DNA from 4 places in the Pseudoalteromonas sp. MM1 genome. Region 4 is predicted to be linked to each of the others. Evidence: predicted binding sites of a transcription regulator. Region 4 holds the regulator's gene; each other region holds the start of a gene.
What was found. Region 4 encodes sigma-54, which starts transcription at its own class of promoters, with help from an activator protein. Its sites were predicted from a motif close to GTTGGCACGNNNNTNGNNT; they were not measured.
Positions count from the first base shown of each region.

Region 1: the regulator sigma-54 is predicted to act here: its motif matches at 1,630-1,648, upstream of QUE46_RS14680 (BON domain-containing protein).
Region 2: the regulator sigma-54 is predicted to act here: its motif matches at 1,393-1,411, upstream of QUE46_RS17710 (hemerythrin domain-containing protein).
Region 3: the regulator sigma-54 is predicted to act here: its motif matches at 1,883-1,901, upstream of QUE46_RS12190 (flagellar basal body rod protein FlgF).

Region 1 is NZ_AP027922.1:3,253,938-3,257,106, reverse strand. Features, by position in the region: gene QUE46_RS14690 (VOC family protein) at 224-640, shown strand; gene QUE46_RS14685 (LiaF domain-containing protein) at 710-1,366, opposite strand; gene QUE46_RS14680 (BON domain-containing protein) at 1,684-2,250, shown strand; gene QUE46_RS14675 (YqaE/Pmp3 family membrane protein) at 2,315-2,473, shown strand; tRNA gene QUE46_RS14670 (tRNA-Ile) at 2,741-2,817, shown strand.
Region 2 is NZ_AP027923.1:235,525-238,693, forward strand. Features, by position in the region: gene QUE46_RS17700 (TonB-dependent siderophore receptor) at 1-155, opposite strand, end outside; gene QUE46_RS17705 (hypothetical protein) at 431-844, shown strand; gene QUE46_RS17710 (hemerythrin domain-containing protein) at 926-1,351, opposite strand; gene QUE46_RS17715 (hypothetical protein) at 1,974-2,231, shown strand; gene QUE46_RS17720 (DUF6500 family protein) at 2,242-2,460, shown strand; gene QUE46_RS17725 (TetR/AcrR family transcriptional regulator) at 2,747-3,169, shown strand, end outside.
Region 3 is NZ_AP027922.1:2,672,009-2,675,177, forward strand. Features, by position in the region: gene flgH (flagellar basal body L-ring protein FlgH) at 1-272, opposite strand, end outside; gene flgG (flagellar basal-body rod protein FlgG) at 293-1,081, opposite strand; gene QUE46_RS12190 (flagellar basal body rod protein FlgF) at 1,103-1,846, opposite strand; gene flgE (flagellar hook protein FlgE) at 2,023-3,169, opposite strand, start outside.
Region 4 is NZ_AP027922.1:3,130,409-3,133,577, reverse strand. Features, by position in the region: gene ptsN (PTS IIA-like nitrogen regulatory protein PtsN) at 1-119, opposite strand, end outside; gene hpf (ribosome hibernation promoting factor) at 124-411, opposite strand; gene QUE46_RS14110 (RNA polymerase factor sigma-54) at 439-1,938, opposite strand; gene lptB (LPS export ABC transporter ATP-binding protein) at 2,008-2,733, opposite strand; gene lptA (lipopolysaccharide transport periplasmic protein LptA) at 2,730-3,169, opposite strand, start outside.

The DNA of each region.
Region 1 (3,169 bases), 120 kb from region 4:
TGAAATCTGGATAATAAACCTATCTCTCGCAGTTATTGGCATTTAAATTCGCCTTGTTTTCATTGAAAATTTCTGGCTAGAGAAAGTAAATTTAAATATCACAATAATTCATTATGTTAGTAAGTCTCTTAACCAGAGTTCAGGTTAAATAAAAAAAATCCTTTACCTAAAGTTAGCTTGAGGTTTTATCTTGTTTTTAAGCAATCAACTAAGGTAATTAATAATGAAATTAGAACACGTACATTTGGTAGTAAACGACATAGATACCATGCTTACATTTTATCAAGCTGCCTTCCCTTACTGGTCAATTAGAAGTCAAGGAAACAATACTTGGTATGGCAAACCTAAGCGCTGGGTACATTTTGGCGACGATAACCACTATATTGCAATAAGTGATAATGGTGAGCATAAAAACAGAGATTTGACAGGGCACCAAGTAGGGCTTGCGCATTTTGCTTACGTAACAAATAACCTAGATGCGGTTGTAAAGCGCTTAAAGCACGCAGGGTTTAACGTTGATAAAGAGGGCGCAGAAAACCCGTTTAGAAAAAATGTATATTACTTAGACCCAGCAGGGTTCGAAGTTGAGTTTGTGCAGTATATGAGTGACATTCCTAGCGAGCGTAATAACGATTTATAAAGTAGCCGTTAAACATATGTGTAGAAAAGCAAACAATATAGTTTTTCTACACATTATGTTTTACGCATATTACTTATTATTTACCCCAAACTGGGCCTTTAAATCATTAGCAAAACTGACAAATTTTTCTTTAATGGTACGTTTAACTTTTACTTCCACCGAACCTAAAACAGTTTTACCCTCAAGGCTGATTGTAGGGCCTTGGCGCTTATTGAGCGACACTGTTTTATTTTCAAAGCTGCCCATTATGCAAAACATTTTAGACACTACATTAACGTGTTCTGGTACATAAATTTCTTCGCTACCTAAATAACAGCTAACGTGAATAGTGACATGTTGATGGGTAAATATAGCATCGGTAAAATCAAGCACAATTGATCCCATATAGTTTTGAATGTAAATATCTTTAGGGACCACCCATTGGCCGCTACGCTCGCTCGAGCCTAAAATACTTCGTAGTGTTAAGCTTTCTTCATCCGCTTGTTGGGCACTGTAATTTGGGGCAAACTGAGTTTGCTTTTGGGCAGTGTACTGGGTATCAGTAGTAAGGGTTAAATCCTCTATTAAATTAAGTAACGCGGTGTTATCGGTTGCTTCCATGGCACTGTCTAAGCGCCTTTCAAAGGCCTCGGCTGAGATAACGCCATGGCTGTAGTTATAAATAAGTTGATCTATCACTTGCTCGCGAACTTGCTCTATTGGGCGGTCTTCAATTTTTACAGGCATGGGAATAATCCTTTTAATATGAGTTACTGCTGTGTAAAGCAAGCGGTGTACCAAAAATTAAAATCTTATATATCAATGGCTTATTATTTTCATGATAATGTTTAGTTTATTATATTAACGATAGATTAACCAAAACAGCAATATAATCGTTATTTTCACCACTTAAGAAAGTTTTACCTAATAGCCGGTAAATGTTTACTCGAAGGTATTTTTATTTACACCTAACAAAATAGCTAACTTCATGAATTTAAAGTGTAAATAAAGTTGGCCTGAAGCTCGCATATATAAAAATGTCTTTAATCAAAAGGAGAAAGATTATGAAAACATTCAACAAATCTATGATTGCGGCTTTAGTTCTAGGTACTACAGCTATGGGTGCTCAAGCGGGCACGTGGGAAAATGAAAGTAAAGATGCTTGGATTGATGGTAAGGCAGAAACAGTGCTTCTTATGAACACTAATCTAAACAACTTTGACATTAACACTGATGTAAAAAATGGCAAGGTAGTACTTACAGGTAAAGTAAACAGCGACCTTGATAAAGAGCTAGCTGAAGAACTTGTAATTAGTCTAGATGGCGTATCTGATGTAGAAAACAACCTAACGGTTGTGAAAAACATGGATATGGACGACAAAGATCGTGACACTATGGGTGATGACGATAACGACTTAACTGACGCTAAAATCACCACGGTAATTACAACACGTTTCTTATTTGACTCAGAAGTTGACGGTACAGATATCGACGTTGATACCGACAACGGTATAGTAAAACTTAAAGGTTCTGTTGAAACAGAAGCCGAAAAGCAGTTAGCAGTAAAAATTGCTAAAAATGCTGAAGATGTTCGTGACGTGGTAGATGAACTAACTATCGTTGCCGAATAATACACTATACTAAAAAGCCCAGCCTAGCTGGGCTTTTTGCTTGTTATTTTAAAGGAGTTACATCATGGATATTATTCGTATTATATTGTCGATTTTACTGCCACCACTAGGCGTGTTTTTGCAAGTTGGTTTAGGTATGCACTTTTGGCTAAATATTTTACTAACTTTACTGGGTTACTTCCCCGGTTTAATTCATGCTATTTACATTATTGCTAAAAAATAATGTTTGGCGTGGCTAATTTGAGCCGGCCACTTTTTTGTAATTATTAAATTTAAAAAAGCGGCTTGCATACTTCTGCGTTTATTTTCCCGCTATTTCCTGCCTATTTGCATGCAAAAAGATTACTATTTAAGCAGTCAGCTTACTGATTGTTAAAATAAAGGTTTTTGCTAGTGACAAGCCTTAAAAAACTTTTTATACTGCAACCCGCTTTAGTCGCTCAGTGGCTAAACGCTTCAAAAATTAACTACTTCGTAGTTATACAAAGTTGGCCCCTTAGCTCAGTTGGTTAGAGCACACGACTCATAATCGTTAGGTCCCCAGTTCGAGTCTGGGAGGGGCCACCACTTTTACACTATCTTCTTCAAGTTCAAAAGTTTTTATTTTTTATACTTAAGTTAATTAAATTCTTTTATTCGTGCGAATTTTTAGCGTAATAAGTCTGCGTAGAATAATGATGTACTGAGCTTACTATACCAATCGTGTTAAGTTGTTATACCAACCTGCAATAATACTTAATCATTTTTAGGGGCTAAACGTGTCGCTATCTGCATTAAAAAATGCTCATTTACGACTGCATGGATGCAGAGGGTAGAGCAATGCAGGAGCAATTGCCGAGAGCAACTAAATAACGAATTTGTTGCCTAGCTATCAACACGCTTATCTATCCTCAAAATAGATTTACTTAACTAAGCGGAT
Region 2 (3,169 bases), on a different replicon from region 4:
GCATCTTTTACAGAAAGCCCTTGAGATTTAATAGTTTGGCCTGCCACTTCAATACGTTCAATCGAATCGGTATTGCTTGCAGGTTCTGCCGCATGAGCATAAAAATTAGTTGTGAGTGAAGCGGCTATAAAAAGTGCCAAATATGAATGTTTCAAAAGGGTTCTCATTTTAGTTAGTGTGAATGTGGCAATAAAGACCTGTAGCTTTGTAAATAACTTTCAGTGAATATTAATTCTTTTTGTTTTTTAGAACGAAACGTTAAAAGCTTAGCATAGAGGCAAACTTTTAATTATAAAAATTACTATACGAAATTAATGCTGAAATTGGACAGGTAAATGACTGAAAATATTTTTGTTTTTTGTGAAATAAAATTGCTTAACAGCGGTCTTGCTAGTTTCAACATTAAATTATTTAGTTTTAAGGAAATTTTATGACTGGTACAACAGGTACTGATTTTCAAAATCGTCTGCAATGGTCGCTTTTTTCACTACGTTTAGGCGTATTTATTGTAATGATTATGTGGACGTTTGATAAGTTTGTTAATCCTGGGCATAGCGCACGTATTTTTGAGCATTTTTATGGAATTAGCGGCTCTACTGATGTTGTTGCTTATGTGCTGGGTGGATTACAACTTATTTTAGTGTTGGCCTTTGTGGCAGGTATTAAAAAACGCCTTACTTATGGCGTAATTTTTGTAATGCACGGTCTTTCTACACTTTCATCTTACAACCAGTATATTGATGGCTTTAATAACTTACTATTTTTTACAGCGTGGCCAATGTGGGCAGCGTGTTTTGCACTTTACCTATTACGTGACCAAGACGTAAAACTTACTGTTAAATAATTTTATTTAAAGCAAAAAAATGGTTATAAGCCATACGGCTTATAACCAATAAGTACACAGGGGAGTGTATGGATGTCGGTTCTAATGCATTGCATCGTTATACTGATCAGCTAGGCTCTCTTTTTGACCTTCGGTTAAAGCTTTACCCGCTAACTGAAATACCTCATGTTCTTCTTCACTTAAATGATGATGCACCAAATGATGCAGCTTTTTAGCCGCAACTAACCAGGCAGATGAGCTCATTTTGGTATCTTCAAGTTGTTCAATCAATTCGTCTATTTCGTGGTGCTCTGCAACGCTGTGGCGAGCTTTTTCATGCGTTAAATCATCAAACATAAGCGGGTTATAAAAATAGCGCTCTTCAAATTTAGCGTGATCTTCTAATTGGGTTTTAAGCTCGCCCATTAGCTTATGGCGCTCAGTTGTATCGCCGTGAGTTTGAATAAGTGCATCTACCAATTTACGTTGTTTATCGTGATCGTGACGTAGCGCTTCAAATATATTCATAACTAATCCTTTACTTGCTCTTTAATAGCTTACAAATGTTAAAGCAAGCTAAGTGCCATTTTTTAACTTGTTGTATTTAATTAACTTATATTTTTTATTTGTTCGTGGGAGTATGCGGCCTGTAAGTTTTACAAGCACGCTTATGCAATATTTTCAGGCTTTAGATCTACAGAACCTTACAATTATTTGCTGGCTGCATTTTTATTTGAAGTGATAAAGTAGTGATACTATATAGGTACAATTTAAATACATTACCCTATTGATGCTTTAGTGTAAGGGACAGTTTAAGGGATAGCTTAGAGGACAGTTTAAGGATGAGCATAAAAATCTCGATTACAACATTGTTACTTTGCGCATTATTAAGTGCATGTAGTACAGCGCCGCATTATGGAAGTAGTTTATGCAGGGAAGAAGCGGGAATGACTGGGTTAAATGGCAGCCAAACAAGCCCAGAGGTTTACAATGAATGTATGAGCGCTCAAATAAAAAAGGATGCTAAAGAGGATACTTTTTTGATGAAGTTGCAGTGTTTTTTATTGATTTACTTATTTTGATAGCCGACTAAGTGAGCAAACTTGCAGCTATAATTTAAAACTGAAGGGTGCGTAAAATAGGATTGATTATGAAATTGTTTTTAACTGTATTCTTACTGTGTATATTTCTAACTGGCTGTGCGGCAAAGCCTTATGCGGGCTCTGCAAAGTGTATGGAGCAAGCTGATATTGCATACGAAACGCAAACACATAAAAATGAGTCATTTAACAATGAATGCAAAGCTGCAAACGTAAATGTACCTAATAAAGCGCTTGAGAATCATGGCGTGTTAGATAGGAGTATTTTGCAAACGCTGGCTCATTTTTTAAATGGGCTTTTTAACTAAAGGTAAAGCAATGAATAAAGCGTTAAGAGCAAAAATTGTTGCTGTGTGCGATAAAAAAATAGCAGCCAAAGGCGAAAATGTAGGGCTTTCTTTTTATGCTTTTTTTGCAAATAAAAACGACAACCCAGAGCTGCTCATGCAAGCCGCAACTTGGTGGATACACACCCATAAATTAGATCACTTTGAAAAAGCCCACAAAATAAAACAATTGATTATTGATGGAAAATAACCTTGACGCCCATTTGAATAGTTGTATAAAGCGAAAACCTAGTTTGTTAATTTAAGATGGGTGTCACAGTTATTATTCTAGTAAATAACTATGAAAACCATTTATAGAATAATCATAACACCACCAAAAATAACACTGGCACCCACGCCAGATTCAAAGATAGTTATTACTAATAACTATCCTTGGCTTTTCGCAAATTTTATTGTCTATAAATTTGTATTGGTTGACATGTAGAATGAATGCTCTACCATGGAGTGTAGCATTCATTCTACATGGGTTAAACACTATGCTAAAACAAGAAATAGCTGCTGCGCTTGAGGTGGCTTTTAGTCAACATGGTTTTGCCGAGCCAAGCGTGGCAAAGCTGCAAAAACTCAGTGGCGTTAGTTTGCGCACCCTTTATAAATATTACCCGTCAAAGCAGGCAATGATCATTGCTGCGCTTGAGTATCGCCATAATCGCTATATTAATTTTTTACTTAAAGATGCGCCTGCACCGGGTGCTGAGGCGGTTTTGCATATGTTTGAACAGCTAAAAGCGTGGATGGTGGAATTTGCGCCTAACGGCTGTTTATCTATCAATGCGCTGTCGGCGTTTCCTGAGGATGAAGCTATTAGCTTTGCGGTGCAAACTCATAAAAATGACGTAAAAAAACTGTTAGGTGAGCAAGGCTTAAATCCATCATTGGCTAGTAGCTTGTTTTTGCTG
Region 3 (3,169 bases), 460 kb from region 4:
TCAGTTTCGGTTTTAGCGGCTTTTGTAGCTTGTGTTGACTCTTCAAGCTTAACGGTGATGATATCGCCTGTTCTAAGTGCTTTTTTGTCTGAGTACAAATCATTAAATGTATTGGTGTTAAACAACGAGCCCGTTGCAACAACAGGCTCTGCTACAGGCTCTGGGTACATGGGTGCGTAGTATGGGTCATCTTGAACCACTTCACTATTTTGCGTAGAAACACAGCCAGTTAAAAATAAGCTGCCTGCTGCAAATAAAATAACATTACGCATAACTATCCCCTTGTGCACGGTTATAACTGTTGATTGATGTAGCTCATCATTTCGTCAACGGCCGAGATTACTTTTGAGTTCATTTCGTACACACGTTGAGTTTCGATAAGGTTTACCAACTCTTCCGTTACATTAACGTTTGATGTTTCAAGCGAGCCCTGAATAATAGTACCTAAGCCCTCTACACCCGGATTGCCTTGTACAGGCGCACCACTAACAGCGGTTTCGGTGTAAAGGTTTTGACCAATTGGCTCAAGACCCGATGGATTAATAAAGTCACTAATTGTTAGCTGGCCAATCACCACATTATCGGCTTGCCCTGCTACACGTACAGATACCTCGCCATCTTGCGAAACAGTGATTGATTGCGCATCATCCGGTACGTTCATTTCGGGCTGAACCACAAAACCCGCACCTGAGGTAACAATGCGGCCGTCTTCATCGGTAGTAAATTGCCCATTACGTGAATAAGCAATATTGCCATCAGGCTGCAACACTTCAAAAAAACCTTCGCCAGAGATCATCCAGTCGAGTGAGTTTTCGGTGGTGAGCATATTACCTTGCGTAAACTCTTTTTGGTTAGCAACTACTTTTGCACCAGCACCTAGCATTAAGCCAGACGGCAACTCAGTATCTTGTGAAGAACGCCCGCCAGGTTGGTTGATGTTTTGATACAATAAATCTTCAAAAATAGCGCGGCTTTTTTTGTAACCTACGGTACTGGCATTCGCCAAGTTATTTGAAATAACTGAAATATCAGTTTGTTGAGCGTCTAGCCCTGTTTTACTTATCCACAATGCAGGATTCATAAGTATGCCCTCATTTTAAAGTTAAACTATGCGCATCAACTGATCTTGACGTTCGTCAATCTCTTCAGCTGTTTTCATTAGTTTTACTTGTAACTCAAATTGACGTTGGTGGTTGATCATATCGACCATTTCGTGAACTGGATTAACGTTAGACATTTCCAGTGCACCACTTAACACTTTTACATTTGCAGAAGTATCGACGGCTTGCCCAAGTACTGGTCTAAATAAGCCATCGTTGCCTTTTTCAAGCTGCCTGCTGTTTCCTTCAACAACACGTAGCGTATCTACTTCTTCTAAAAAATTGGCTGGTGCGCCTTGGGGGCGAACCTGTATGGCACCATCTTCACTAAAGCTTATTTTTTCAATAGGAACAGGTAGAATTACGGGGCCACCTTCGCCAATAACTTGACGACCGTGGCTCGTTACTAACATGCCTTGAGCAGTAATGTTCAGCGTACCTACTTTTGTGTATGCTTCATTTCCTGAGTCATCTTGAACGGCAAGCCAGGCGTTATCGCTCATGGCAATATCTAAATCTCGCCCTGTTTCGATTATGCCGCCAGAGGTCATGTTAGAACCTGGTCGCTCTTGCATTGAAAACACGCGTGTTGGTAAGCCCTCGCCAAATGCTTGCATAGAGCGCGCTTGTGCAAAGTCAGCTTTAAAGCCTGTGGTGTTTGCGTTTGCCAAATTATTGGCTTTAAGTGCAAGCCCTTGTAGGCTTTGCTTAGCGCCAGAGGCTGCAATGTAGACCATTTTGTCCATAACATCGACTCACATAAAAAATCTCTGAGTTGATAAATGCAAAATAGATGCCAGATTAAATTTGACGCAATATTAGGAAGGTGGTGAGCGGTTCAGCTCCGCTAATTTTAGCCACTCAGCTACAAAAAAGGCTGCAAAAATGCAGCCTTAGAATTTTAACCAAAAATAAGATTAACTTATCGAATCTGCAAAATACTTTGCTGAATTGTTGAGTTAACTTCAAGCGCTCGTGAGTTTGCTTGGTAGTTGCGTTGAGCGGTAATCAAATCAACTAATTCGTTTGTTAAGTTGGTATTTGATTGCTCAAGCGCAGATGAGTTAATACTACCAAAAGTACCCGAGCCTGCTTCACCGGCTACTGGCTCACCAGAGTCAATACTTTGCTTCCAACTGGTATCACCTACTTGTGATAAGCCTTGAGAGTTTGGAAAGCGTACCATAGCAACTTGGCCTAAGTAGGTTGAATCACCATTACTGTAAGAGGCGACAATTTTACCATCTGTGCCAATATCAATACCCGCTAAACGACCCACTGTAGAGCCATCTTGGTCAAGTGCTTTTACTTCAAAACCACTTGAATACTGAGTAGGAATACGCCCTGCGGTATTGTTTTCATCGCGCCAGTTTAGCTCAATCCCTGTACTTGGGAAGGTTGCGCCGTTATCAAGCATTGACGATAAACCAGTACCTGCACCTGCCGGTAAATTAATTTCATCAAATGTAGTCGCGTTAGTATTTGCTACACCACCCGTTGTGGCAGGTAAACCGCTAGAATCAAAACCAAGTGTAGTAATCGGTGTATATGGCGTAGTTGTTTGCTCTGCACCAGATGCACCGTCTATTACCTTGCCATCAAGTGTGGCGTAGACTTCCCAGCTATTATCAGTACCACCGGAGGCAGCATCTTCTTCTTTTACAAAAAAGTATTGCAGAATATGTGGTTCACCTAATGAGTCATAAACTGTTGTAGACGTTGATGAGTTATAGGTGCCATTAGATGTCGGATCAAAATCGAGGCCTGTTGCATCAGCTGTTGCATCTAAGTTAAACGATAAAAATACGTTCTCTGTAGCGCGAGGTGAACCAGACGAGTCAGGAATTTGAATCGGGTTTGTAGTACTTAAACTAACTGATGTGGTATCACCTGTAGATGAGTCTACTGGAAAGGCTTGTAAATAATTGCCTTTAGCATCAACCATAAAGTTATCTTGGTTAAGCTTAAATGCACCTGCACGAGTATAGGTTAAATCTTGCGACGAAATATCATCGGTCATTGCAAAATACCCTTCGCCAGTAATCGCTAAGTCTAATGAGTTATTAGTA
Region 4 (3,169 bases):
GGTAAATAAGGAAGCTTTTCATGAGCCAGCTCACTGATAAACTCTAAAATTCTTTTTTTACTACTAAAAAGGACCGCAGCTTTGCTGCAGTCCTGGCATACTAATGTACTTAATTTCATAATATTAGTGTCTAGCAAGCTTCTCTTTATGTTTTATGACTTGACGATCGAGCTTGTCAATCAACGAGTCTATAGCGGCATACATATCTTGGTGCTCTGTTGAGGCAAATAAATCTGCGCCACTTACATGAATAGTCGCTTCTGCTTTTTGGTTGAGTTTTTCTACATCGAGAATGACATGCACATTACTAATATGATCTGAGTGCCTTTCTAGCTTTGCAAATTTATTATTTACATAGTCTCTAAGTGAATCAGTTACTTCTACGTGACGACCAGTTAGGTTTAGTTGCATAAGCATTTCCTCTTTGTTTTTTACGTCTTATATCAAACTCTTTCTCTGATTTGACGGTGGAATAGCTAGCGATTCACGGTATTTTGCTATTGTGCGTCTAGCTACTTTAATTCCTTGCTCTGCTAATATATCCGCAATTTTACTATCACTCAATGGTTTAGCAGAGTTTTCCGCGGCAATTAGCTTTTTAATTAGGGCACGTATTGCGGTTGACGAACACTCGCCGCCATTTTCAGTGCTTACGTGGCTTGAGAAAAAATACTTAAGCTCAAAAATACCACGTGGCGTATGCATATATTTTTGCGTAGTTACACGCGAAATTGTCGATTCATGCATTTCTACCATTTCAGCAACATCGTTTAAAACCATCGGCTTCATGGCTTCAGGGCCATGTTCAAAAAATGCTTGTTGCTGTTTTACAATACAATTAGTTACTTTTAGCAGCGTGTCGTTTCTGCTTTCAAGGCTTTTAATAAACCATTTAGCTTCTTGTAAGTGAGAGCGAATAAATTGGCTATCACCGCTTGATTTTACGGTACGTGACATAGCCGCGTACTGACTATTCACGCGTATTTTTGGCATGCTATCTGGGTTTAGTTCTACCACCCAGCGGCCTTTTATTTTTTTTACCGACACATCCGGTATTACATACTCAGACTCTTCCCTTACTATTGTGTCTGCAGGTTTTGGGTTGAGGGTATGTATGAGGGTCATAACCTCTTTAAGCTCGTCTTCTTTAAGCTTAGTCTTTTTCATTAATGTACGATAGTCGCGTGCCGCTAATAGATCAATGTGATCGGTTAAGATCATTTTAGTTTGTTCTATAAAAGGGGTGTCTTTATCAAACTGGTTTAGCTGAATACACAAGCACTCTTGCAAACTGCGCGCGGCTATACCGACAGGGTCAAATAACTGAATACGCTTTAAAACGGCTTCTATTTCATCAAGTTCAACTTCAACTTCGTCATCGTTTTCTTGGTTGAAGCTTTCTAAAATTTCTTCGCAACTTAGCGTTAAAATACCCGAGTCATCGACAGCTTCTACAATGGCTATAGCAATTGCTTCGTCAGTTGGGCTAAAAGGAGTAAGCTGAAGCTGCCACATTAAATACTCATGTAGTGTTTCAGTAGAGGCGCCCTGATAAATAGACTCATCTTCTGGCATTGGGCCTGAGGATGCAGCTGGGGCTGCGCTCATGTACTCATCCCAAGTTACATCCATTGCCATATCATCGCTAACGGTGTCTTTATTTAAAGCTTCGCCACTGTCTTGCTCGTACTCGCTGGTTGTATCGTCAGAAGATGCGCTTACGGTTATATCATCCGCATCAGCTTTTTGCTCATTTTTTCCAGCCGACTCTTCCGTGTAATCCTGTTCTTCTACTTCCAATAGCGGGTTGCTATCAAGTGCTTCTTGTATTTCTTGCTGGAGATCCAATGTACTGAGCTGCAGCAAGCGAATCGCTTGTTGCAATTGTGGAGTCATTGTAAGTTGCTGGCCCATGCGCAGCTGTAATGATTGCCTCATGTATCTCTAACAATCCTTTTATGTTGTTATAATTAATATTAGCAGATGCTTGTAGGTGTGGCTTAAATGTTACAGCCTAAATTGCTCGCCTAAATAAACATCGCGTACAGTTTTGTCATTTAATACGTGTTCTGGAGTGCCAGATGCAATTAGCTCCCCATGAGAAACAATGTAGGCTTTTTCACAAACATCAAGGGTTTCTCTTACATTGTGATCGGTAATTAATACGCCAATGCCACGGTTTTTAAGATGTTCAATTATTTTCTTTATATCTAACACTGAAATCGGATCAACACCAGCAAAAGGCTCATCCAATAAAATAAATTTTGGGTTTGCAGCCAGTGCTCTGGCAATCTCTACACGGCGGCGTTCGCCGCCAGAAAGCGCCATACCTTGGCTATCACGAATGTGCTGAATACTAAATTCATCAAGTAAGTTATTGAGCGTTTCTTCTCGCGCGGCTTTATTTAGCTCTTTACGCGTTTCTAAAATAGCCATTAGGTTTTGATAAACTGTTAGCTTTCTAAATATTGATGACTCTTGTGGTAAATAGCCTATGCCTAAGCGAGCACGGCTATGCATAGGCAATAACGTAATATCGTTATCATCAATAGATATTTTACCTTTGTCGCTTGGTACTAACCCTACAATCATGTAAAAGGTAGTGGTTTTACCTGCGCCATTAGGCCCCAATAAGCCAACAATGCTACCGGCTTCTACCTCAAGGCCTACATTTTTTACAACTTGGCGGCCTTTATAGCTTTTTGCTAATAGTTCTGCTTTTAAGGTGCTCATGGTTGACCTTCGTTACCTGTTTTTTCTTTAATTTTTGCTTCTACTGGCACTAATATTGTGTGGACACGATCCGTTGAGTTTTCGTCTTTTTCTGCGCTAATAAGCTGCTGCTGCATATCGTAGGTAATACTTTTAGCATTAATTTTTTGACCGGCCTGCGCAACTTCGGCATCCCCAACAAGTGTTAAAAAACGCTTTGCTACGTCGTAACGTACTTCGTTTGCACTGGCACTCATTACTGTACCATCATCTTGTTTTTCTTCGAAGTAGGCAGGGCTGCCAGTGGCGATAAGGAGTTGTTTGTTATCTCCTAAGTTTTCACGTTTGTGTACTTCGAGTCGGTCGGCTGTAATTTTGCGATTACCATGCACAATTTCGACGTTTTTTTCAAAAATACCTACGTTTTCTTTAAGTTGACCTTCTTGACGGTCTGCAC